Regions from separate parts of the Micromonospora sp. CA-244673 genome, predicted to be linked through region 1. Evidence: riboswitches for the same ligand, from Rfam matches in the RefSeq annotation. Region 1 holds a riboswitch; each other region holds the start of a gene.

The links. Region 1 has a riboswitch for cyclic di-AMP ahead of ACQP12_RS00445 (NlpC/P60 family protein). Riboswitches for the same ligand answer to the same signal wherever they lie in the genome.
Region 2: linked by a shared signal. The riboswitch ahead of ACQP12_RS09910 (C39 family peptidase) and the one ahead of ACQP12_RS00445 (NlpC/P60 family protein) in region 1 are both predicted to bind cyclic di-AMP.
Region 3: linked by a shared signal. The riboswitch ahead of ACQP12_RS25850 (coiled-coil domain-containing protein) and the one ahead of ACQP12_RS00445 (NlpC/P60 family protein) in region 1 are both predicted to bind cyclic di-AMP.

Annotation. Positions count from the first base shown of each region.
Region 1 is NZ_CP192019.1:88,537-95,209, forward strand. It holds gene ACQP12_RS00435 (C40 family peptidase) at 1-598, shown strand, start outside; gene ACQP12_RS00440 (N-acetylmuramoyl-L-alanine amidase) at 671-2,668, opposite strand; cyclic di-AMP (ydaO/yuaA leader) riboswitch at 2,909-3,044, shown strand; gene ACQP12_RS00445 (NlpC/P60 family protein) at 3,058-4,095, shown strand; gene dcd (dCTP deaminase) at 4,174-4,752, opposite strand; gene ACQP12_RS00455 (pyridoxamine 5'-phosphate oxidase family protein) at 4,831-5,376, shown strand; gene ACQP12_RS00460 (zinc metalloprotease) at 5,465-6,448, opposite strand; tRNA gene ACQP12_RS00465 (tRNA-Gly) at 6,662-6,673, shown strand, end outside.
Region 2 is NZ_CP192019.1:2,096,526-2,103,914, forward strand. It holds gene ACQP12_RS09885 (uracil-xanthine permease family protein) at 1-93, opposite strand, end outside; gene ACQP12_RS09890 (alpha-ketoglutarate-dependent dioxygenase AlkB) at 188-826, opposite strand; gene ACQP12_RS09895 (acyltransferase family protein) at 918-2,102, shown strand; gene ACQP12_RS09900 (hypothetical protein) at 2,378-2,950, shown strand; gene ACQP12_RS09905 (hypothetical protein) at 3,113-3,889, shown strand; cyclic di-AMP (ydaO/yuaA leader) riboswitch at 4,601-4,743, shown strand; gene ACQP12_RS09910 (C39 family peptidase) at 4,943-5,785, shown strand; gene ACQP12_RS09915 (alpha/beta fold hydrolase) at 5,889-6,641, shown strand; gene ACQP12_RS09920 (CDP-glycerol glycerophosphotransferase family protein) at 6,650-7,389, opposite strand, start outside.
Region 3 is NZ_CP192019.1:5,656,373-5,663,761, reverse strand. It holds gene ACQP12_RS25875 (cellulose binding domain-containing protein) at 1-876, shown strand, start outside; gene ACQP12_RS25870 (hypothetical protein) at 977-1,381, opposite strand; gene ACQP12_RS25865 (STAS domain-containing protein) at 1,808-2,167, shown strand; gene ACQP12_RS25860 (SRPBCC family protein) at 2,295-2,747, shown strand; gene ACQP12_RS25855 (hypothetical protein) at 2,763-3,272, opposite strand; gene ACQP12_RS25850 (coiled-coil domain-containing protein) at 3,371-4,447, opposite strand; cyclic di-AMP (ydaO/yuaA leader) riboswitch at 4,453-4,582, opposite strand; gene ACQP12_RS25845 (cation diffusion facilitator family transporter) at 4,725-5,639, opposite strand; gene ACQP12_RS25840 (HelD family protein) at 5,730-7,389, opposite strand, start outside.

The DNA of each region.
Region 1 (6,673 bases):
GCAGCTGGTGATCCTCGACCGGCTCGCCGACGACCAGCGCAAGCAGATCGCCGGCGTGCTCGCCGTCCGGGACAAGTACAACAAGCAGAAGCAGAAGCTGGACGCGCTGATCGAGACCGAGCAGAAGCAGGAAGCCCAGCTTGCGGGGACGAAGAAGCAGATCGACTCCGAGATCAAGCGGCTCACCAAGATGCTGCCGGTGACTTCGATCCGACCGGCGGGCTGCCCGAAGATCGACGGCGTGGTCAGCAGTGCAGCGCGCACCGCGATCAAGACGGCGTGCGCGCAGGTCGGCGACCCGTACGTGTGGGGCGCCACCGGCCCGAACTCGTTCGACTGCTCCGGCCTCACCCAGTACGCCTACAAGTCGGCGGGCATCTCGCTCACCCACTTCACCGGCGCGCAGTGGAACGAGGGCCGCAAGGTTTCCCGCTCCGACGCCAGACCGGGCGATCTCGTCTTCTTCGGCAGCGACCTGCACCACGTCGGGCTCTATCTCGGCAACGGCGTGATGGTGCACGCGCCACGGACCGGCAAGCCGGTCCAGGTGTCGAGCATCAGCACACAGCCGCTCGCCGGTTTCGTCCGGGTCACCTGACCCGCCCCCGGAAGTGACGAGAAGGCCCCCGGTCCACCTGGACCGGGGGCCTTCTCCGTCGAGCGCTGGCTGCTACCTCGGTGCGCCGACCGGGGACGGCAGGATCAGCACGTCGTCGAGGTTGACGAACATGATCCGGTGGCCGAACTGGACCTGCGCGTACTTGGTCTCACCCCGGACCACGGTCCGGTCGCCCGGTGCCGAGCCGTCGAACGAGACGGCCCGGTAGTACTCGCTCGGCAGGACGCCGCCGAGTGCGTACCGCTGGCCGGCCGCGAACGTGTACTGGAGCGGGGACACGCCCTGGAACGGGATGGTGGCCGGGTAGGCCGCCTGCTCCGGGTAGGCGCGGCCGTACACCGGGATGGTGGTCTTGCCGGGCTTGGGCGTCACCACGAAGCCCGTCGACCACTTGGCGGTCGGCGCCGAGGCCGGGTTGAGGAACCAGGCCTTCTGCCCGAGGTACCAGATCGCCGTCCAGTCACCCTGCACGTCGGCCACGGCGTACGTCTGGCCGGCCGAGGCGCGGGCGCCGTGGTCGGAGATGTACATGGTGTCCGGCGTGCCGTCCGGGCGCAGCCCGAGGTCGTTGACCAGCGGGGCGGTCGCGCTCGGCGCGGTGTGCAGGACCACCGCGGACGAGCCGCGCAGCGGGCACGGTGCGGCCGGCGGGGTGGGCTTTGGGACGCCCGGCGGCTGCTGGTTGCAACCGACGAAGGCGGGCTGGTTGGTGGCGAAGTCCGGGTCGATGGTGACCAGGCCGGTGTGCGCGTTGCCGAGGGACCGGAAGGGCGCCTTCATGAGGTCGAAGTAGTGCGACCAGTCCCAGTACGGGCCCGGGTCCCAGTGCATCCCGCGCACGGTCGAGGCGGTGGTGCCGGGGACGTTGTCGTGGCCGATGATGTGCTGCCGGTCCAGCGGGATCTGGAACTTCAGCGCCAGGTGCCGGACCAGCTTGGCCGAGGCCCGGTACATCGCCTCGGTGTACCAGGTGCCGTGCCCGGCGAAGCCCTCGTGCTCCAGGCCGATGGACTTGGCGTTGACGTACCAGTTGCCGGCGTGCCAGCCGACGTCCTTGGCCTTGATGTGCTGGGCCACGTAGCCGTCCACCGAGCGCAGCGTGTAGTGCCAGCCCAGGTAGTCGGCGCGCTTCACCAGGTCGACGCTCGGGCCGAAGTAGCCCTCGGTGTCGTGGATGACGATGTATTCGATCTTCTGCTGGGCCGGCCGGTTGCCGAGGTCGTGGTTGCCGTAGTCGCCCGGGTCCGCGCTGAGCTGCTCGTAGGGGGCGGGAATCCACTCGCAGGCCAGCCGGACCGGGCACTCCAGGCCGTCCGGCCGCTCGGCCCGGCGCAGCCCGAGCCGGTGCAGCGCGGACTGGTCCGGCGTCACCGCGGTGGCGGCCAGGGTCACCCGCTGTCCGTCGTCGGTGGTCCGGGTCGCGCCGAGGCCGAGCTGGTCGTAGACCTCGTCGGCGAAGGCCGCCGCCGCGTCCTCGGTGTCCGCGCCCGAGTAGCGGGCCACCGCGCCGTACCAGGCCGCCGGGTCGGTGGTGGAGCCGACCGGCGAGCCCAACTGCTTCTGGTACGAGGCGAGCAGCGCCGCACCGCCCCGGATGTTCGCGGCCGCGTCGGTGCGCAGCGTCTCCTCGCCGAGGCCGGTGAGCGCCGCGGCGGCGTCGAGCGTCTGCAGGGACGCCTGCGGCAGCACGTCCTCCGCCGGTGCGGCCGCGGTGGCCGGGTCGAGGGTGAGCGGCCGCGAGTCGTCGCCCCGCGGGTCCTCGTCCTCGCTGACGTGGCCACTGGCCGGGGTCGCGAGGACGTGTTCGGCGTCGGTGAGGTGCATCGGGCCGTAGCCGCCGCTGGTGCTCGGCTGGCCCGGGTGGGTGTCCCAGCGCGACTCCAGGTACGAGACGCCGAGCAGGACGCTCTGCGGCACGCCGTACTCCGCCGCGGCGGCGGCGTACTGGTCCTGGCGGTCGGTGGCGGGTTGGGTGGTGAGCGGTTGGGCGGCCACCGGACCGGTCGCCACCAGGGCGGTGGCGGCTGCGACGGCTGCTGCCAGCAGCATCCGTCTGCCCGACGGCGGGGGTGAGAGGTGCATCGAACCTCCAGACAGGGATGGGGGTCACTGCGCCTCACCCTCACCCCGCGCACGGCCCGGGTCAATACCTTTCCGAGAGGTAATCTCCGCTGAAAGAATCTTTCGGGTACGGAGTGTCACGGCGTCTCGGGTTGCGGAACGATAACGACGCTCTCTACTCTGGTCAATCGTCGGCCGCGAGTTTCACCGTCCAACCCGGGTGGTGACGGTCCGGCACCGCCGAGTCGCCTCCGGGCGAGCCGGGGACCCAGGTAACTGGGGTGAATCCGCAGCCACTGCGGTAGGGCGCCTCCCTTCCCGCCCGAACCCGTCAGCTAACCCGGTAGGCGGCCAGGAAGAAGGAGTACGGAAGCCCGGTGGCACACCATGCCCCGCGGCCACCGTCGGTCCGGTCGGTCGACCGGTCAACGGCTGCGCCGCGTTCCCGCTGGTCCCGTTTCACCACCGCCCTCGCCGCCCTGGCCGGCACCGCCGTCGTCCTGACCGGCGGCGCCACGGCGGCTCACGCCGAACCGTCGGTCACCGAGATCGAGCGCCAGATCGACCAGGACTGGAACAAGCTCGAACCGATCATCGAACAGGTCAACGCCACCCGCGAGCAGCTCGCCGCCAAGCGGAAGCAGGCCGCCGCGCTGGCCAAGCAGATCGCCCCGCTCCAGGCCCGGGTGGACGCCGCCCTCGGTCAGGTGGGCGGGCTCGCGGCCGACGCCTACAAGGGCGACAACAACCTCTCCACGGTCAACGCGCTGCTGGGCAGCCGGTCGCCGAGCGACCTGGTCGACGGCCTCGCCCTGCTCGACCGCTTCGCGAACCGCCAGCAGAAGCAGGTGCGGACCGTCGCCGCGCTGCGCGACCAGTTGGCCGCCAAAAAGCAACCGCTCGACGAGATGATCACTGAGCTGTCGCGCACCGAGGCCCAGCTCGCGGCCAAGAAGAAGCAGATCGACGCCGAGATCGTCAAGCTCCAGAAGCTGCGCCTCAAGGTCTACGGCAACGGCGGCGGCGGCCCGCTGCGCCCGGCGCCCTGCCCCGCCGGCTACCCCGGCGGCCCGGCCGGCACCGCGGTCAAGTTCGCCTGCGCCCAGATCGGCAAGATCTACGTCTGGGGCGCCGCCGGCCCGGACCACTACGACTGCTCGGGCCTGACCATGGCTGCCTGGGCCAAGGCCGGCGTCTCGCTGCCGCACAACGCGCGGCAGCAGCACGACGTGACCCGGCGGGTGAGCCGGAGCGAGTTGCGCGCCGGTGACCTCGTCTTCTACTACAGCGACCTGCACCACGTCGGCATGTACGTCGGTGACGGCTGGGTGGTGCACGCCTCCCAGTCCGGCAAGCCGATCACGATGAAGCGCGTCGACGACGGCCAGATCAACAGCTACGGCCGCCCGGGCTGAGCGGTCCGCACGGGTTGAGCGGTCCGCAGGGGCTCCCGCGTCGCGGGGGCCCCTGCGCCCTTGCCGGCCGCGGGCCGGTCAGCGGGTCGGCCAGGTGCGCCAGCTCTGCCAGGAGCGGCTCGGGGTCGGGCCGCGCTGGCCCTGGTAGCGCGAGCCGTACACCTCAGAGCCGTACGGGTGCTCGGCCGGCGAGGAGAGCCGGAAGATGCAGAGCTGGCCGATCTTCATGCCCGGCCAGAGCGTGATCGGCAGGTTCGCCACGTTGGACAGCTCCAGCGTGACGTGACCGGAGAAGCCCGGGTCGATGAAGCCGGCGGTCGAGTGGGTGAGCAGCCCGAGCCGGCCCAGTGAGCTCTTGCCCTCCAGTCGTCCGGCGAGCTGGTCGCCGAGCGAGATCACCTCCAGTGTGGAGGCGAGCACGAACTCGCCCGGGTGCAGCACGAACGGCTGGCCCTCGGGCACCTCCACCAACGAGGTGAGGTCGTCCTGCTGCACGGACGGGTCGATGTGCGTGTAGAGATGGTTGTTGAAGACCCGGAACAACCGGTCCAGACGTACGTCGATGCTGGACGGTTGCACCAGCGTGGGCTCGAAGGGCTCCAGCGCGAGCGTGCCCGTCTTGATCTCGGAGACCAGGTCCCGGTCGGAGAGCAGCATCGGAACACCATAGCGACCGGTACGGGTGACCTGCGTGTCGGACTACATCTTCGTACACCTGTTCGATAGAATGTCCGCATGGCTTCCTGGTCCGAATTCGCCGCCGACGAGCCCCGCCTCGCCGACGAGATCCGCCTCCTGTTGCAGCAGTACGGGCCGGGTTTCGGCTACCTCGCCACGGTCCGCGCCGACGGCGGCCCGCGCGTGCACCCCGTCTCCCCGGTCATCACCGACGACGGGCTCTGGTGCTTCGTCATCGACTCGCCCAAGCGTCGCGACCTCGAACGCGACGGCCGCTACGCGCTGCACTCCTTCCCGCCGGAGGAGAGCGACGACGAGGCCTACGTGGCTGGCCGGGCCCTCCCGGTGACCGACCCGGCGACCGTCGCCCGGGTGGCCCGGATCGGCCGGGCCGCGCCGCAGGGCGACTGGCGGCTGTTCGAGTTCACCGTCGACGTGGCGATGCTGACCCGGCGTGACCAGGTGGCCCGCCCCGGCGCCGGCCGGCCGGAGGTGCGCGTCTGGCTCGACCCGGGGGCCGGCGTCCCGGCCCGGCGTGACCCGCTCGCCGCGGAAGGCCGGCGTGGCCGGCACGGCTTCGACACCCGCCGCCCGGCGGCCTGAGTCCGTACCCGATGGGTTCCGGCCCGAACAGAGCCGGCGCCGGCCCCGTCCGAGGACGGGACCGGCGCCGGCGTGTGGTGCGTGGCGGTCAGGCCGCGCGGTAGGCGTTCCACGCGGTCAGCATGCGGCTCGCCTGACCAGCGGTGAACTGGTACATGCACGAGTCGTAGGTGTAGTCCATGAAGTTGGTGATCGGGTCCTTGCCGGTGGCGGTGCAGGTGTCGCGACCGGTCGGGCACTGATAGGCCGGCGAGGCCTCGGCCGGGGTGTCGGAGACGCTGTCACCCGAGCCCGAGCAGCCACCCTGGAAGGTGTGGTAGAGGTTCAGCCAGTGGCCGACCTCGTGGGTGCCGGTGTCGCCCTGGTTGTAGTTCGTCGCGGTGCCACCCGGCAGCGACTCGCTCAGCGCGACCACGCCGTCCATGCTGTTGAGCTTGCGCTGCGGGAAGGTGGCCCAGCCGAGCAGGTCGTCGCTCAACTCACCCAGGTAGAGGTTGAGCGTGTTCTTGCCGCCCTCGCGCAGCGAGGTCTTCATCGAGCGCTCGGCGGAGGAGCCCTGGACGATCGGGTACCAGGCGGCGTTGGTGACGTGGTGCACCTTGGTCAGCTGGAAGCTGAAGGCGGTCGCCGCGCCACCGGTGCCACCGCTGTACGCCGTGTTCAGCACGGAGATCTGCTGGGTCACCATCGAGTCCGGGATGTTGCCGCCCGCTCGGGTGCTGTCCCGCTGGATGACGTGGACGACGACGGGGATGGTCACCGTGGCCAGCGGGGTGGCCCCGGCGCCGGCGCGGAAGCTCGCCCGCTCACGCAGCGCCGCGGCGAGGTCGGCGTCACGCTCGCGGACCTGCTTGGCCGTCAGCTCGTTCGGGTCGAGCTTGGCGTGGCCGCCCTTCTTCACCCGTGCGTCCGAGTGGACGTCGGCCGGCTCGGCGCAGGAGCCGGACGGGGCGGCCGAGAAGGCCGAAGCTGCGGGGACGACGCCTACCGCGGCGGTGCTGAGCAGCAGCGCGAGGGTCGTCGACGCGACACCGGCGGTACGCCGGGTCAGCAGGTTGGGACGAAGTCCCATGGGCCCACCTCTTTCTGCGGGCGTGACAGGGGGTGTGTCACGCCCGGTCGGAGAACGTGGACGAGACGTTACATCCGATCGAAAGATTTGAGAACAACCATATGTTGCCGTGGTGAAACTTTCTGCTGGTAGTCCGCGGGCCGTCGCGCTCGGTCCGGCTCCGGGGTACCTGGGTGCACGGAGGTGGTGACCTCCTGTACAGTGGTGCCGCCTGCGGGTGTAGTT
Region 2 (7,389 bases), 2.0 Mb from region 1:
CTCGCCGGGGTGGACCACGTCGCCGGGGGTGACGGAGCGTCCGTCGCCGTGCAGGGTCCAGGGGGACCAGCGGGAGGTGGGGGACTGGGTCATGGCAGCCCTTCGCGTCGTCAGGTGACGGGGGCGTGATCGACCCTGAGAGTTGTTTCTAGCACGGCGCCGGCCCGGGCCCGGGGCCGGCTCGGCGTCAGGCCACCCCGGCGGGCCGGAACTGGACGCTGACCCGGGGGCCGACCGGCCGGGCGGTCTTCGGGATGGCGTGCTCCCAGGTGCGCTGGCAGGACCCGCCCATCACCACGAGGTCGCCGTGGCCGAGCGGGAAGCGCAGGCTGTTCCCGCCGCCGCCCCGGGGGCGCAGCAGCAGCGGCCGGGGCGAGCCGAACGAGACGATGGCCACCAGGGTGTCGGTGTGCGCGGAGCGGCCCAGGGTGTCGCCGTGCCAGGCCACGCTGTCCCGGCCGTCCCGGTAGAGGCACATCCCGGCCGTCACGAAGGGCTCGCCCAGCTCGGCCGCGTAGTGCCGGGTGAGCGTGTCGCGCGCCGTGGTGAGCACCGGGTGCGGCAGCGGCCGGCCGGCGGCGTACCAGCAGAGCAGGCGGGGGACGTCGACCTCGGCGTCGTACATGGTGCGGCGCTCGGCCCGCCACGGCACCTCGTGCAGCAGCGTGTCGAGCACCGCGTCGGAGCCCGCCACCCAGCCGGGCAGGTGGTCGACCCAGGCGCCCCGGCTCAGCTCGTGCCGGCGCACCCGGCCGGCGAGCGGGCCCAGGGTGGGACCCTGCGCGGCGAAGTCGAGCATCGAGGGCTGGTACGCGACGTCGGACACGCCGCCGATCCTACCTCGCGCTCGAACAGGCGTACGAGGATCGGTGGCGGCGGTCGGGGCCGCCAGCCGGGCAGCGGGTAGGGTGCCCGGCGTGACGAGTGCCCCGGCCACGCCCCGAGCCACCCGCCTGCCGTCGCTGACCGGGCTGCGCTGGATCGCCGCCCTGCTGGTCTTCGCCTTCCACGTCGGCACCATGGGGATCATCGGCCAGCCGGACCTGAAGGTTTTCGTGGGCAAGGCGTTCGCCCTCGGCCTCTCCGGGGTGGAGTTCTTCTTCATCCTCAGTGGATTCGTGCTGGTCTGGTCGTACCGGGACGGCGAGCCGCGACGCACCTTCCTGCGCCGCCGGCTCGCCAAGATCTACCCGAACCACCTGGTGACCTTCGTGGTGGCGCTGGCCGTCGCGTTCTGGTTCGCCGACCCGGTCGCCCTGTGGGCCGCGGTCGGCAACCTCTTCCTGGTGCAGGCCTGGATTCCGCTGGACGGCTACTTCTACAGCGTCAACAACGTGAGCTGGTCGCTCTCCTGCGAACTGGCCTTCTACCTCTGCCTGCCGCTGGTGCTGCCGTGGCTGCGCCGGGCCCGCGCCGGCGCGCTGTGGGCGGTCGTGGCCGCCGTGCCGCTGCTCATCCTGGCCCTGTGGCCCGCCCAGCTCCTGGTGCCCGAGGAGAACCGCTGGTGGTTCGCCCAGATCCTCCCGGTCACCCGCTCCTTCGAGTTCTGGCTGGGTGTGGCCGCGGCCGAGCTGCTGCGCCGGGGCCGCTGGCGCGGCCCGAACCTGACCGTGGCCAGCCTGCTCTTCGTCGCCACCTGGGTGGCTGCCGCGCTGTGGATCCGCGCCGAGTTCTGGGCGGCCCTGCTCGCGGCCGCCTACCTGCTGGTCATCACCGCGGCGGCGGACGCCGACGTGCGGGGCCGGCGCACGCCGTGGCGGTCCCGCGCGATGGTCTGGCTCGGCGAGGTCTCCTTCGCCTTCTACCTGGTCCACGTGCTGGTCATGAAGACGGTGCTGCGGCTCACCGGTGACTGGGGCACCGGCCTGCGCGGCTGGTGGGGGCCGGTCGTGGTGCTCGCCTTCCTGCTGCTCAACCTCCTGCTCGCCGCGGCCCTGCACCGCTGGGTGGAGATGCCCATGATGCGCCGCCTCGGCCCGCCGCGCCGGGCCCGCCGGGCGCCGGCCACCGCCGCGCCGGCGCCGACCGTCCCCGCCCCGCGCGCGGCCCCCGACACCCCGACCAGACCCGTCGAGTACGCCGGACGGCGCGACCCGGGCTGAGCCACCCGCTCTGCCGGCGCGGCCCGTCCCGGCCGGACCGGCACCCGCCCCGGTCGCGGGGATCCGCGCAGGTGCACGCGGCGTTGGTGCGGGTGGGGCTGCGGTCGACGTTGGGTCGCCGAGGGACACCCGGCCGGCGCGTGTCGCCCCGGCGCGTCCGCCGTCCCGGCGCCCGTACCCGCCGGTTGTCCACCCTGGCCGGTGCCCCGTTTCCAGGACGGCGCGACACGCCCGGCGGCGGTGCGATGTGGCGTCATCGGCGGTAGTTTGTACCCGTGCTGCCGATCGCGCTCACCTGTCCCGTGTGGTGGGTGGCGCGCTGGACCGCCCGGACGCTGGCCACCCTGGCCGTGCTCGTCGCCTGCTCGTTCGGCGCGGCGACCCTGCCGCTCGGCGTGGCCGCGACCGCACCGGTGGCACCCGCCGTGGTGGCCCCCGTCGAGGGTCTGCCCCTGCGAACCGAGGCCGCCGTCGGGCAGCACCTCCGGGGGGCTCAGGCGACGAGCAGCAGGAACGTGCCGACGACGGTCGGCGCCGACCCGACCGCCGCCGGAACGATGACCGGGCTCGGTGGCGGGACCATCGCCGTCACCGCCGCCGGGCAGGACCTCGGTCGCGGGACCATCGCCGTCACCGTTGCCGGGCAGGACGTCGGTGGCGGGATCACCGCCGTCACCGCTGCCGGGCAGGACGTCGGCGGTGCAGCCGCTGACACGCGGGCCGTCCCCGCTGTTGTGTCCGTGCCGGTGGCGCCCCTCTCGGCCGTGACAGGCGTGACCGGCCGGCCGCTCGTCCTGACCGGGCTGGTCCCGGCCACCGTCGGCTCCCGGGCCCCGCCCGCCCGCTGACCCCGCCCGCGGGCCGGCGCCCCACGCCCGCCGCACGCACCGAACCTCACCCCCGCACCCGCCCGCCGGGCGGCCCGGCGGCACCCGCTGTCGCCGCGCCCGCCGCATCCACGGGTCGTGCGGACACCTCTCCACCACGTTCTCTCCCGTGAGGTGCCGACCATGCCGCAGACCGTTCTCTACCGTTTCCTGACCGAGGTTCCCGAGGCCGCCGCGATCTGGTCGGCCCTGCTCGTGCTCGCCCTCGGCCTGCTCGCCGTGCTGGTCGCCCGCCCGGAGCGCGACGGCGCGCCCGATCCGGCGCCCGACCCGGCCGCCGAGGAGGCCGCTCGCCGGGCCGACCTGCGCCGCTACGCCGACGAGGTGGCGGTGGCCGCCGCCCGCGCCGCGCAGAGCGCCCGGCGGCGCCGCGAGCAGTGGCTCACCGCCCAGGACGAGGCCGATCGGGCCTGGCGGGCGTACGACGAGGCCGAGGCCGCCGCCCGCCGCCTCGCCGGCGCCGCCGCCCTGCCCGCCCCGCACACCCCACGCACCCCGGCCGAGTACGCGGCCCGGGAGCGCTGGCTGCACCACGCCGCGATGACCGCGCACTGGCGGGGCGACCTGAGCGCCCGGCAACTCGCCGACGTGCTGGCCCACCGCAACGGGTGGGACCCGCGCCGGCACCCGGCCGAGCAGGAGATCGTCCTGGCCCGGGCCGTACGCGAGAGCCGCCGGGCGGCCTGGGCGACGGCCGCCGAGCGGGAGCGGCGGGCCTGGCGGGACGCCGAACTGGCCGCCGAGGCGGCCCGCACCCTGACAGCCGAGTCCTACGCGGCGGCCACCGCCCTCCGCCCCGCCGACGCCACCACGGCCACCGTGGAGGGGCGGAACGACGCGACGGTGCGGATCCCGGCCACCGTGCCCGGGGCGCGCTGGCGTCCCGTCCGGGCCGGCTGAACATGGTGCACTCCCGTTCGGGGGGAGCTGGTGGCAACCGTCCGCAGGGCGGCGAGCCTGCGGCCGGAGAGCCTGCGGCCGGAGAGCCTGCGGCCGGATGTGGTCGTGCCGGCCGCTAGGAACTTGATGACGTGAACGGATCGGGCGCGCGGCCCTCCCGGGCGCCCGTCGAGCTGCCGTCGTGACCGACCCGACGTGGCCGGCGGCAAGTTGGGCGTGAGTCGTTCAGGACATCAAGTTCCTAGCGGGTCCGAGCGGATGTCCTGGGCGTCGGCGGACCGGCTGGCGGGGCCGCTCGGCGCCCTGTCGCCCGTGGCCCTTGGCCGCGGTAGCTGGAGAGCCATCGTGCCCGGCCTGCGTCACCGCCGGCCCGACCCACGGCGTCACGCGGGCCCGACTCCCCACGCGGGCCGAGTCGGCCGAATTGTTATCCGAATTCGGTGAGCCCGGTCACCGCGACCCCGGAAACGGTCACGGGGCGCAGGTCGGGCGATCGGGCCCCGCAATTCCGGGTCGGCCGCCACCGGATGTCCGCTTTTCGCCCGCCGGTGCCGCCGTAACTGCCCGTCCCATTGAGTGAAGTCAGTGACGGAGTGTTCCGATATCCGTAGTGATGCACGAGGTTTAAGCAGGTGGGAGCGGTTGGCAGGCGGCATACCCACCGGTAGTGTCGGCGCGTCCGGAGCGGTTTCCGATCGCAAGTGGCGACGCCGCACCGACCCGCCTAATCGTGTTCTTACGAACCGGGGACCCACAGCAACACCGGGGTGAATCCGCGGGCCCACGGCCTGTGGTAGGGCGTACTTCCCGCCCGAATCCGTCAGCTAACCCGGTCGGCGGCCACGGAAGGAGTGCCATTCCTCGTGCTCACCTCCCCCCGCTCGTCCCCCCGCCTCCACGGCATCGTGGTGCCGGCGCTCGCCTGACGGCGACCGGACCCGGCAACCGCCCCGAACGCCCGGCCCCCCGGGCGCTCCCCTTCCGCGGCGACCCGCCCCGCCAGCGCGCGTGAGTTCCTCCGCGCGTGGGCCGGTGTGTGCCGCGCACGCTCCCGTGGAGGAACCCGTGAAGCATCACCTGAAGCGTCAGCTGCGGCGTCTCGTGACCGAGCGCCCGTACCAGATCATCGCCGGCTCGGCCGCGGCGCTCGTGCTCGCCGGTGGCGCCGGCGCCACCCTCACCGCCACCGACGACGCCCCGGTCCAGCAGGAGAACACCGCCGCGGTCGCCGAGCTGGGCTCGCGGCTCGGTGAGGTCGCCAGCCGGGGCGAGGCCCGGGCGGCCGTCCCGGCGCCGTCCGCCTCGCCGAGCGCGTCGCCGTCGGCCGCGAAGTCCGCGGCCAAGGCCACCACCGACCCGGACACCACCCGGAAGGCCAAGCCGAAGCCGCCGTCGACCAAGGTGCTCGACTACACCTACGAGGCGCAGACCGCCTACTGGAACTGCGGCCCGGCCGCGGTGCGCAACGCGCTCAGCGCGAGCGGCGTCGAGACCACCCAGGACGCGATGATCGCCCCGCTGAACGCCGGCGAGAACGGCACCAACTCCGCCGAGGACACCACCCGGGGCCTGAACCAGATGGTCAAGGGCAACCCGTACCGGACGCACATGTTCGGCGGCTCGGCGAGCCCGGCGGAGATCGACCAGCTCCAGGCTGACGTGGTCAAGGCGATCATCGACGGCCGGGGAGTGGTGGTCAACATCGCCGGTGACGCCACCGACACCGACGGCGGCTGGCACTCGTTCCCGGGCGGCCACTACATCGCGGTGGTCGGCTACAAGAACGACGGCCGCACGGTCCGGATCGCCGACTCGGCGAACGCGGCGCTGCCCGCGTACTGGATCAGCACCATCGACCTGGCGAACTGGGCGGCCACGCGCGGCTACTCCGCCTGATCGCAGCTCTCCCGTCGGGCACCGGCTCCACCGAGCCGGTGCCCGACGTCGTCGTGCCGGCTGCTCTCGCGCGTCGTGTCCGTCCGGTGGCACACTGCGGCCTATGGGCGACGCGACGGGTACCCGCCATCTGCTGCTGCTGCACGGCATGGGCGCCACCGGTGAGGTGTGGCTGCCCTGGGCGCCGCTGCTGGAGCGCCACTGGGCGGGGCGGTGGCTCGCACCCGACCTGGCCGGGCACGGCTGGTCGCCCCCGCTGCCGGAATACTCCTTCGACGCCCTGGCCCGGCGGGTGGTCGAGGGGCTCGGTCCGGTGGCCGAGCGGCTCGGCCCCCGCGACCGGCTCGTGCTGCTCGGCCACTCGCTGGGCGGGGTCGTGGCGCTGGCGCTGGCCGCGCGGTCGCGGCGCCTGCCCGTCGACGCGGTGGTCGGGCTGGGCATCAAGGCCGTCTGGTCCCCGGCCGAGCTGGAGAAGGCCCGCGAGCTGGCCGACCGTCCGGTGACCTGGTTCGCCACCCGGGACGAGGCGGCCCGCCGCTACCTGCGGGTCTCCGGGCTGGCCGGGCTGTTCGCCCCCGACCATCCCGTGGTGGAGGCGGGGCTGCGCCGGGAGGACGGCCGCTGGCGGCTGGCCATGGACCCGGCCGCCTTCGCGGTGGGGGAGCCCCGGCTGCCGGCGCTGCTCGCCGCCGTCGACGTCCCGGTGCTGCTGGCCCGTGGCGAGCAGGACCCGATGGTGACCGACGCGCAGCTCAAGGAACTGGGCGTCCCGGTCGCCACCCTGCCCGGCCTGGGCCACAACGCGCACGTCGAGGACCCGGCGGCGGTGCTCGCCCTGCTCGACGCGTACCTCTGAGCCTCGGCTCAGGCGGTGGGGGAGGGGAGCGGCGAACCGTCCCGCGGGGCGGGCGCGGTCCCGGCCGGCGCGAGCTGCCGGCGGGCGGCGTCGAGGAACACCTCGGCGTAGGACTCGGCCGGGAAGTCGCCCAGGTAGCGGGCGCGGGTGGCCCAGCGCGCCGCCGCCTTCGGGTCGGTGTCCAGGAGCCCGGTCAGCACCTCGTCCACGTTGGACATGTCCCGGCGCAGCACGTAGCCGGAGCCGGCGAGGGGGAACCGCTCGACGAAGTGCTCCCCGTCCACGCCCATGTCGGTGACCGCGTACGGCTTGCCGGAGTAGAGCCAGTCGGAGATCACCCCGGAGACGTCCGAGACCAGGGCGTCGGCCCGGTTGACGCACTCGGTCAGGGTCAGCTCGCGGCCGGCCGCCGCGCCCCACAGGTGCGCGCGCCCGGTCCTCGCCCGGTCGGCGGCGAGCAGCTCGGTGAGGCGGGCCAGCTGCCGGGCCGAGGCCGGGTTCTGGGTGGTGTAGGGGTGCGCCCGCAGGATCACCGTCGCCCCCCGGTCCAGCAGCCGGCGGATCAGCGTCTCGGCCACCGGCAGCGAGCAGTAGTCGGCGTCGGCGTGGTGCCCCGTCCAGGTGGGCGTGTAGAGCACGGTCGGGTGGGCGAGGCCGCTGACCGGCTCCCGGCGTACACCGATGGCCTCCACCTGGGGACGGCCGACCACGACGAACTTCTCGGCGGGGATCTCCACGCCGGCGCGGG
Region 3 (7,389 bases), 1.6 Mb from region 1:
CGGTTCTACGGCGTCAGCGGCGGGCGGTTCTACCTCAGCACCAACGGCGGCGCGAGCTTCACGGCCACCGCGGCGAGCGGGCTGCCCACCACCGGGGTCAAGTTCAAGGCGGTGCCCGGCCGGCAGGGCGACGTGTGGCTGGCCGGCGAGGGCGGCCTGTGGCACTCGACCGACTCCGGCGCGAGCTTCACGAAGCTGGCCGGCGTCACCTCGGCGGTCAACGTGGGCTTCGGCCGGGCCGCCCCCGGGCAGACCTATCCGGCGCTGTTCACCGTCGGCACCGTCGACGGCCGGCACGGCGTCCACCGGTCGGACAACGCCGGCGCGGCCTGGGTGCGGATCAACGACGACCAGCACCAGTACGGCAACGCGGGCGAGGCCCTCACCGGCGACCCGCGGGTCTACGGCCGGGTCTACCTGGGCACCAACGGCCGAGGCATCCTGGTGGCGGACCGCCTCGGCACCACGCCCGGCCCGACGCCGACCACGCCCGGCCCGACGCCGACGACCCCGGGCCCGTCCCCGACCTCGCCGAGCCCGACGCCCACCACGCCCGGCCCGTCGCCGACCGGCAGCGGCTGCACGGCCACCTACGCGGTGACGAACTCGTGGCCGGGCGGCTTCCAGGGCGAGGTGACGGTGCGCAACTCGGGCGCCGTCCCGATCGCCGGCTGGACCGTGGCCTGGACCTTCCCGGACGGCCAGAAGATCACCCAGCTCTGGAACGGGTCGTACACGCAGACCGGATCGGCCATGACGGTCCGGGACGCCGGCTGGAACGGCGACCTCGGCGCCGGTGGGTTCACCACCGCCGGCTTCACCGGCACCTGGACGGGCGGCAACCGCGCGCCGGCGCCCTCCTGCACCGCCCGCTGACCGCGCCGTACACCGCGACGGTGGCCGCCCCCGCATCGGGGGCGGCCACCGTCGCGTCCGCTTGTCGGTCCCGTCCGGCCCGGCGTCCGCCGGGTCCCGCTCAGCCGTCCAGGCCGGCGGGGGAGTTCGGGCGGTCCACGTCGACGAACTCGATCTCGTCGACGTCCCGCTCCCGGCTCCCGGCGGCCCGCGCGGCGGTGCCGGCCGCCCAGCCGATCGCCGCGCCGGCCAGCGCCGCGGCGATCAGCAGCGTCCAGGGCAGCGCCGGCCGGCGGCCGGCGAGCGCGTCGAAGGCGAGGCTGGCCCGGCGGCGGGCCTCCTCGGCGGCGGAGCCGACCAGGTCGGTGGCGTCGTCGGCGAGGCCGGAGGAGTTGCGGCGGGCGGACCGGGCGGCCTCGCGGACGCTGCCGCCGGCGGAACCGGCGGCGGAGAGCAGGTGCTGCCACGCCTGGTCGGCGACCCGCTCGGGCTTGCTGCGGCGGTCCAGCAGGGTGGATCCGAACATCGTGTTACCTCCTCGGGGTGCCGAAGTCCGGCGGCCAGATCGGACTCCGGGTGTGATCCGGCGCGTGACGGTTCGCTCCCCGGGGCAGTGCCCCGGCCGGACCCGGCGCAAACCATCGTGTCAGGGCAGGTCGGCGCGGCGTGGGACGAACCACCCGAACGCGCCGGGGGCGGGGTGCCACCCGGGCGTGCGCCGGCCCGCTACCCTGGGTCGGCGGATCGGCCGGGCCCACCCCGGCCGATCGACCGGTTGGGACCCCGCGCCGCGGGGAAATCGGAGCCCGAAGGTCCGGATTGGGATGCCCAGGTGTGCCCAGTACGCGAATTGCTCATCCCGAGGGGTGGCGACCGAGGCCGTCGGAGGAATACTCTCGGTCGCGGCCCGCGTACTGATGAGGCGCCCGTAAGGGCGAGTGGAGGTGCTCGCGTGAGCCTGTCGATCGTGAAGTCGGTGCTGCCGGGTGGTGTGGTCCAGATCGCCCCGCGAGGGGAGATCGACGTCGACACCGCGTACGAGGTGCGGGAAGCGATCGCCGAGGTGCTCGCCAAGGGCCGCCCCTCCCGGATCGAGCTCAACATGCGGCTCGTCACCTTCATCGACTCGGTCGGCATCAGCGCCATGGTCGCCGGCTTCCAGACCTGCGAGGTCAGCGGCGTCAAGCTGGTGGTCACCGAGCCGAGCCGGTTCGTGCACCGGCAGCTCTGGGTGACCGGCCTGCTCGGCCTCTTCGGCGCGCCCGAGCCCTGGTTCGCCGACAGCACCCCGCAGGTGCTCCCCGGCGCCTGATCGGCCCACCTCCCGCTGATCGACTCCAGCTCGCCGACCTGCCGCGGGCCCGGGACTTTCGACCCGTTGCCAGCCCGGCTCCGGTACGGGACGATCGTGCGGACCCACGACGGCGAGGGGGTGCCGCTTGCTCAGCAGCGACAGCTTCAGCTACACCGTGCAGGCCCGGTGCACCAGGGCCCACGCGGTGGCCCTGCTCGGCGACCTGAGCCGGCAGGGCGAGCTGCATCCGTTGATCGTCCGGGTCCGCCAACTGCCGGCCCGCCCGGGGGCACTGGCCAGCTACGCGATCACCGACCGGCTGGCGCTCGGCCCGCTGCATTTCCCGGTCACCTACCAGGCGGACGTGCTGGTCGCCACCGAGGACGAGGTCGTGACCGTGGCCCGGCAGCAGCCGGCCACCACGGTGCGCAACCACACGCGGCTGCGCGACGAGCCCGACGGGGTGGTGCGGATCGACGTGGAGATCACCCTCTCCGCACCGGCGCCGCTGTTCGGCTACGCCTTCCGGCAGGCCCGGGCGGCCCACCTCGGGCTGGCCAGCCGGCTCGGCGCCACCCTGGAGGGGCAGGCGGTCTGACCCGGGCGCCCTGACTCAGCCGCGTCGCCCGGCGGACACCGGTCGTCGGGCCGCCGGCCGGGCCGGCCGCAGCCGCCCCCACGGCTTGTAGGTGGACAGCACCGTCACGACGAGCAGCAGCGTGCTGGAGACGGTCGGCGCGACCACCAGGTCGACGCGGAGGTGGGCGTCGGCCGCCCCGGCCAGCTCACCGAGGTGCCGGACCCGCGGGGTGAGCAGGAGCAGCACCAGCGTGAGCACCACGGTGGTGACGGCGAACTTCACCAGCACCCAGCGCCAGCGCAGCAGCCCCCACGGGGTGAGCAGCGCGCTGGCGAGCCCGACCAGCCAGACGAGCACGCTCAGCGGGGCGAACAGCCAGGTGACCAGCAGCGCGGCGGCCGGATAGACCACCTCGGGGTCGGCCCCGCGCAGCCCGGCCACGCCGAGGGCCAGCAGCACCAGGTCGGCGCCGAGCCACCCCAGCGAGGTGACCAGGTGCAGGGTGAGCAGGGCCTTGCGTCCGGCGGGGGAGAGTCGAGTCATGCCCCCGATGCTCGGCCGTCGCGGGCGTCGCGTCGTGGGCCGCGCGGCGACACCCGGCGTACGTCGTGGGACGTAGCCGGGCGCCGCCGGGGCGGGGATCAGTACACCGACAGGTGCACGTGGTTGGTGTGGTCGCTGGACGGGTCGCCGTTGCCCCCGCTGTACGCCTTCCAGCCGCTGCTGGGCAGCCAGATCTGCCGGAACCAGATCACGTAGAGCACGGCGAGCGCGTCGGCGTTGCGGATGAAGTAGGCGGAGAGGTTGTTGCCGTACGTCTTGTCGCCGCCGCTGGCCACGCCGCCGAAGCCGCTCTTCTGCGCGGCGAAGTCGCAGGCCCGCCCCTTCGGGTGCTCGCCCGAGCCGCTGGGCCGGTGGCAGGAGACGTAGCGGGTGAAGCCGGCCGCCTTGGCCTGCTGGAGCGCGTGCAGCGTACGCGGGGTGATGCAGCCGTCGGCGGGCGTCGGGTCGTTGACGCTGCACGACTCGGGTGGCCAGGAGCCGTCGGCGTTGCGCTTGGCCGGCTTGGCGTTGGCCGACGAGGTGCCCTGGACGCTGCCGCCGCCGCTGCTGGACGCGCGGTTGTTCGCCACCTCCAGGGCGCGTTCGGCCTGCTGCTTGCGCTTGGCCATCACCGCGACCTGCTTGCGCTGCTCCTGGATCTCGCCGGTGAGCGCGGTCTGCGTGCGGGTGGCCTCGTCCCGGGTGTCGATGAGCTCGCGCAGTGCCCGGTCCTCGTGCGCGGCCACCTGCTCCAGCGCGGCCGCGCGGTCCATGAAGCCCTCGGGGCTGGTGCTGCCGAGCAGGGCCGCGGCGGTGCCCAGCCGCCCGGACCGGTATGCCACCCCGGCGATCTCGCCGACCTTGGCGTCCCGGACGGTCAGCTCGGCGTTGACCGTCTTGAGCTGGGCGGTGAGCTGCTGTTGCCGGGTCACCGAGCGGTTCAGCGCGGTGCGGGCGTCCAGCCACCCCTTGCTGGCGGCGTCGAGTTGGGCGCGCAGCGCCGGGGTGCCGCCCTCGTCGTCGCCGGGTGCGGCGGCGAGCAGCGCGGTCGGGGAAGCCGCCGCGGCCGCCGAGGCGGGAGAGACCGGCGCGGTCACGACGCCGAGGGCGAGCGTCGCGACGAGCAGGGCCGCCAACCGGGCGACCGTCCGTCGTACAGGTGCCACTGGGGGCATTCACGTGTCCTTCCGTCCACCGCCGACCGGGTTAGCTGACGGGTTCGGGACGGAAGATCCCTACCGCTGACGCGGATGCACCCCACGAACGTGGTTCCCCGGCTCGCCCTGCGGGCGATTAGGCGCTGGCCACCGCAGGCGCCGGTGGGCGCCGCCCGGCGGAGGCCGCGATCGAGCCTACCGGCGTTGTTCCGGGTCGGCTCGCTGGTGGGAGCCGGTGTCCCGGTCAAAACCGGCATAAGTGCACAATAACCACTTGGATTTAAGATTGCCCTAATTACCACTCGACCGCGCCGCACGCCCCGGGAGACGCTCCGGGTTCGATCTGCAACGTGGCGTGATCGATCGAGAAATCCTCGTGCAGGGCCGTCCGGGCGGCCGCCAGCACCTCGCCGACCTCGGCGCCCGGTGTCATGGTCAGGTGCGCCGAGGCCACCTCCATGCCCGAGGTGAGCGTCCAGACGTGCAGGTCGTGCACCTCGGCGACGCCGGGGACGGCGGCCAGCCGGTCGTGCACCGCGGTCACCTGGAGGTGCTCCGGGGCGGCCTGCACCAGGATCCGGACCGCGGCCCGGCCGAGCCGCCAGGTGCGCGGCAGGATGAACAGCCCGATCGCGACGGCGACCAGCGGGTCGGCCCACCACCAGTCGGTGACCGCGATGACCAGGGCGGCCCCGATCACGCCGAGCGAGCCGAGCAGGTCGCCCAGCACCTCCAGGTACGCCCCGCGCAGGTTGATGCTCTCCTCGGCGCCGGCGCGCAGCAGCGCGAACGCGGCGATGTTGGCGAGCAGGCCGAGCACCGCCACGGCGAGCATCGGCCCGGCGAGGACCTCCGGTGGTTCGCCGAACCGGCGTACCGCCTCGACCAGGACGTAGACGGCCACGGCGCCGAGCAGCACCGCGTTGGCCAGCGCGGCCAGCACCTCCAGCCGGTAGAGCCCGAAGGTGCGCTGCGGGTCGGTGTCGGCGTGCCGGGTGGCGGTGATCGCGGCGAGCGCCATGCCGATGCCGAGGACGTCGGTGAACATGTGCCCGGCGTCGGAGAGCAGGGCCAGCGAGCCGGTGGCGAAGGCGGCCACCGCCTCGACGACCATGAGGGCGGTGAGCAGCGCGAACGCGCCCCAGAGTCGACCACGGTGACGGTGCGCCGCGTTGGCCACCGCGCCGCTGTGGTCATGACCTGCGCCCACGCACACACCCTCTCGTTCGCCGCCCCGGCCGAGCTCAATCTATGCTCACATCGCTATGTGTGCAAGTGAACGCCGGATGCGGCGCCGCCGTCAGCCGACCGGGTCGAGGGTGGTGAGCCGCTGGGTGGCCCGGGAGAGCGCCACGTAGAGGGTCCGGACGCCCGACCCCGGATCGGCCCGGATCTCGCTCGGGGCGACCAGCACCACCCCGTCGTACTCCATGCCCTTGGCCTGGAGGCTGGTCACCACCTGGAGCCGGCCGCCCAGGTCGCCCAGCCAGCCGGCCACCTCGTCCCGGCGCGGCACCGGCGTGATCACACCCACCGTGCCCTCGACCTCCGCCAGCAGCGCGCGCGCCGCCGCCGCCGTGGCGGCGGGCAGGTCGCCGGCGGGCACCGACCGCTCGACGGGCGGCACCCCGGTGGAACGGACCGCGGTGGGCAACGCGAGATCCGGGTGCACGCGGTGGATCTCCGCGGCCGCCACGGCGAAGATCTCCGCCGAGTTGCGGTAGTTGGTGGTCAGCTCGTACCGGTGGCGACGGCGCCGGCCCAGCGCCTGGTCCCGGGCCCGGGCCAGCTCCTGCGGGTCGCCGGTCCAGGCGGTCTGCGCCGGGTCGCCCACCACGGTCCAGGAGGCCAGCCGGCCGCGCCGGCCGATCATCCGCCACTGCATCGGCGAGACGTCCTGCGACTCGTCGACGACCACGTGGGCGTAGTCGCGGTAGTCCTCCGGGCGCTCCCGCGCGGCGGCCCGGGCGGCCCGCTGCCGGTCGGCGGCCGTGCTCAGCTCGCGGACGCCGCCGGCCAGCTGGAACGGGTCCCGCTTCGGCCTCGCCCGCCGCACCGGCTGGCCCAGAAGCGCGTCCAGCTCGTCCAGCAGCGCCACGTCGGCGATGGTCAGGCCCTCGCCGTCCAGGCTCCGGTACGCCCCGGTCAGCAGCCGGATCTCGGCCCCGGACAGGACGCCCCCGGCGTACCGGCGCAGCCGCTCCGGGCGGGCCAGCCAGCCCAGCACGTGGCGCGGGTGCAGCCGCGGCCACCAGGCCTTGAGGAACTCCCGGAACTCCGGCCGGTCGATGATCTCGTCCTCGAACGCGGGCTGCTCCGGCAGCCGGCCGATCCGCAGCCTGCGGGCCTGTGCCCAGAGCGCGGCGAGGACCGCGTCGAAGGCCGCCCGGCGCACCTCGTTGCGGCGCGCCCCGCGGGACAGCGTCCGGTCCCGGATGGCGTCCAGCTCGGCCCGCTCCAGGCGCAGCAGCTCACCCCGGTAGAGCAGGCGCAGCTCGCCGGGGGAGTCGGGCACCGCGTCCCGGACCGCCCGCTCCAGCACCCGGCGCATCCGCAGCGAGCCCTTCACGGCCGCCACCTCGGGCGGGTCGGTCCGGGTCGCCGACACGCCGGGGAAGAGGGAACCCAGCGAGTGCAGGGTGGCCGTCTCCTCGCCGAGCGAGGGGAGCACCGAGGCGATGTACTGGACGAACACGCTCGACGGGCCGACCACCAGGATGCCGCCGCCGGCATACCGGGCGCGGTCGGAATAGAGCAGGTACGCGGCGCGGTGCAGGGCCACCGCCGTCTTGCCGGTGCCCGGGCCGCCGGAGACGATCGTGACCCCGCTGCCCGGGGAGCGGATCGCCTCGTCCTGCTCCCGCTGGATGGTGGCGACGATGTCCCGCATGCCGTGGCCGGTGGCCCGGGACAGGGTCGCCAGCAGCGCCCCGTCGCCCACCACCGCCATGTCCGGCGGG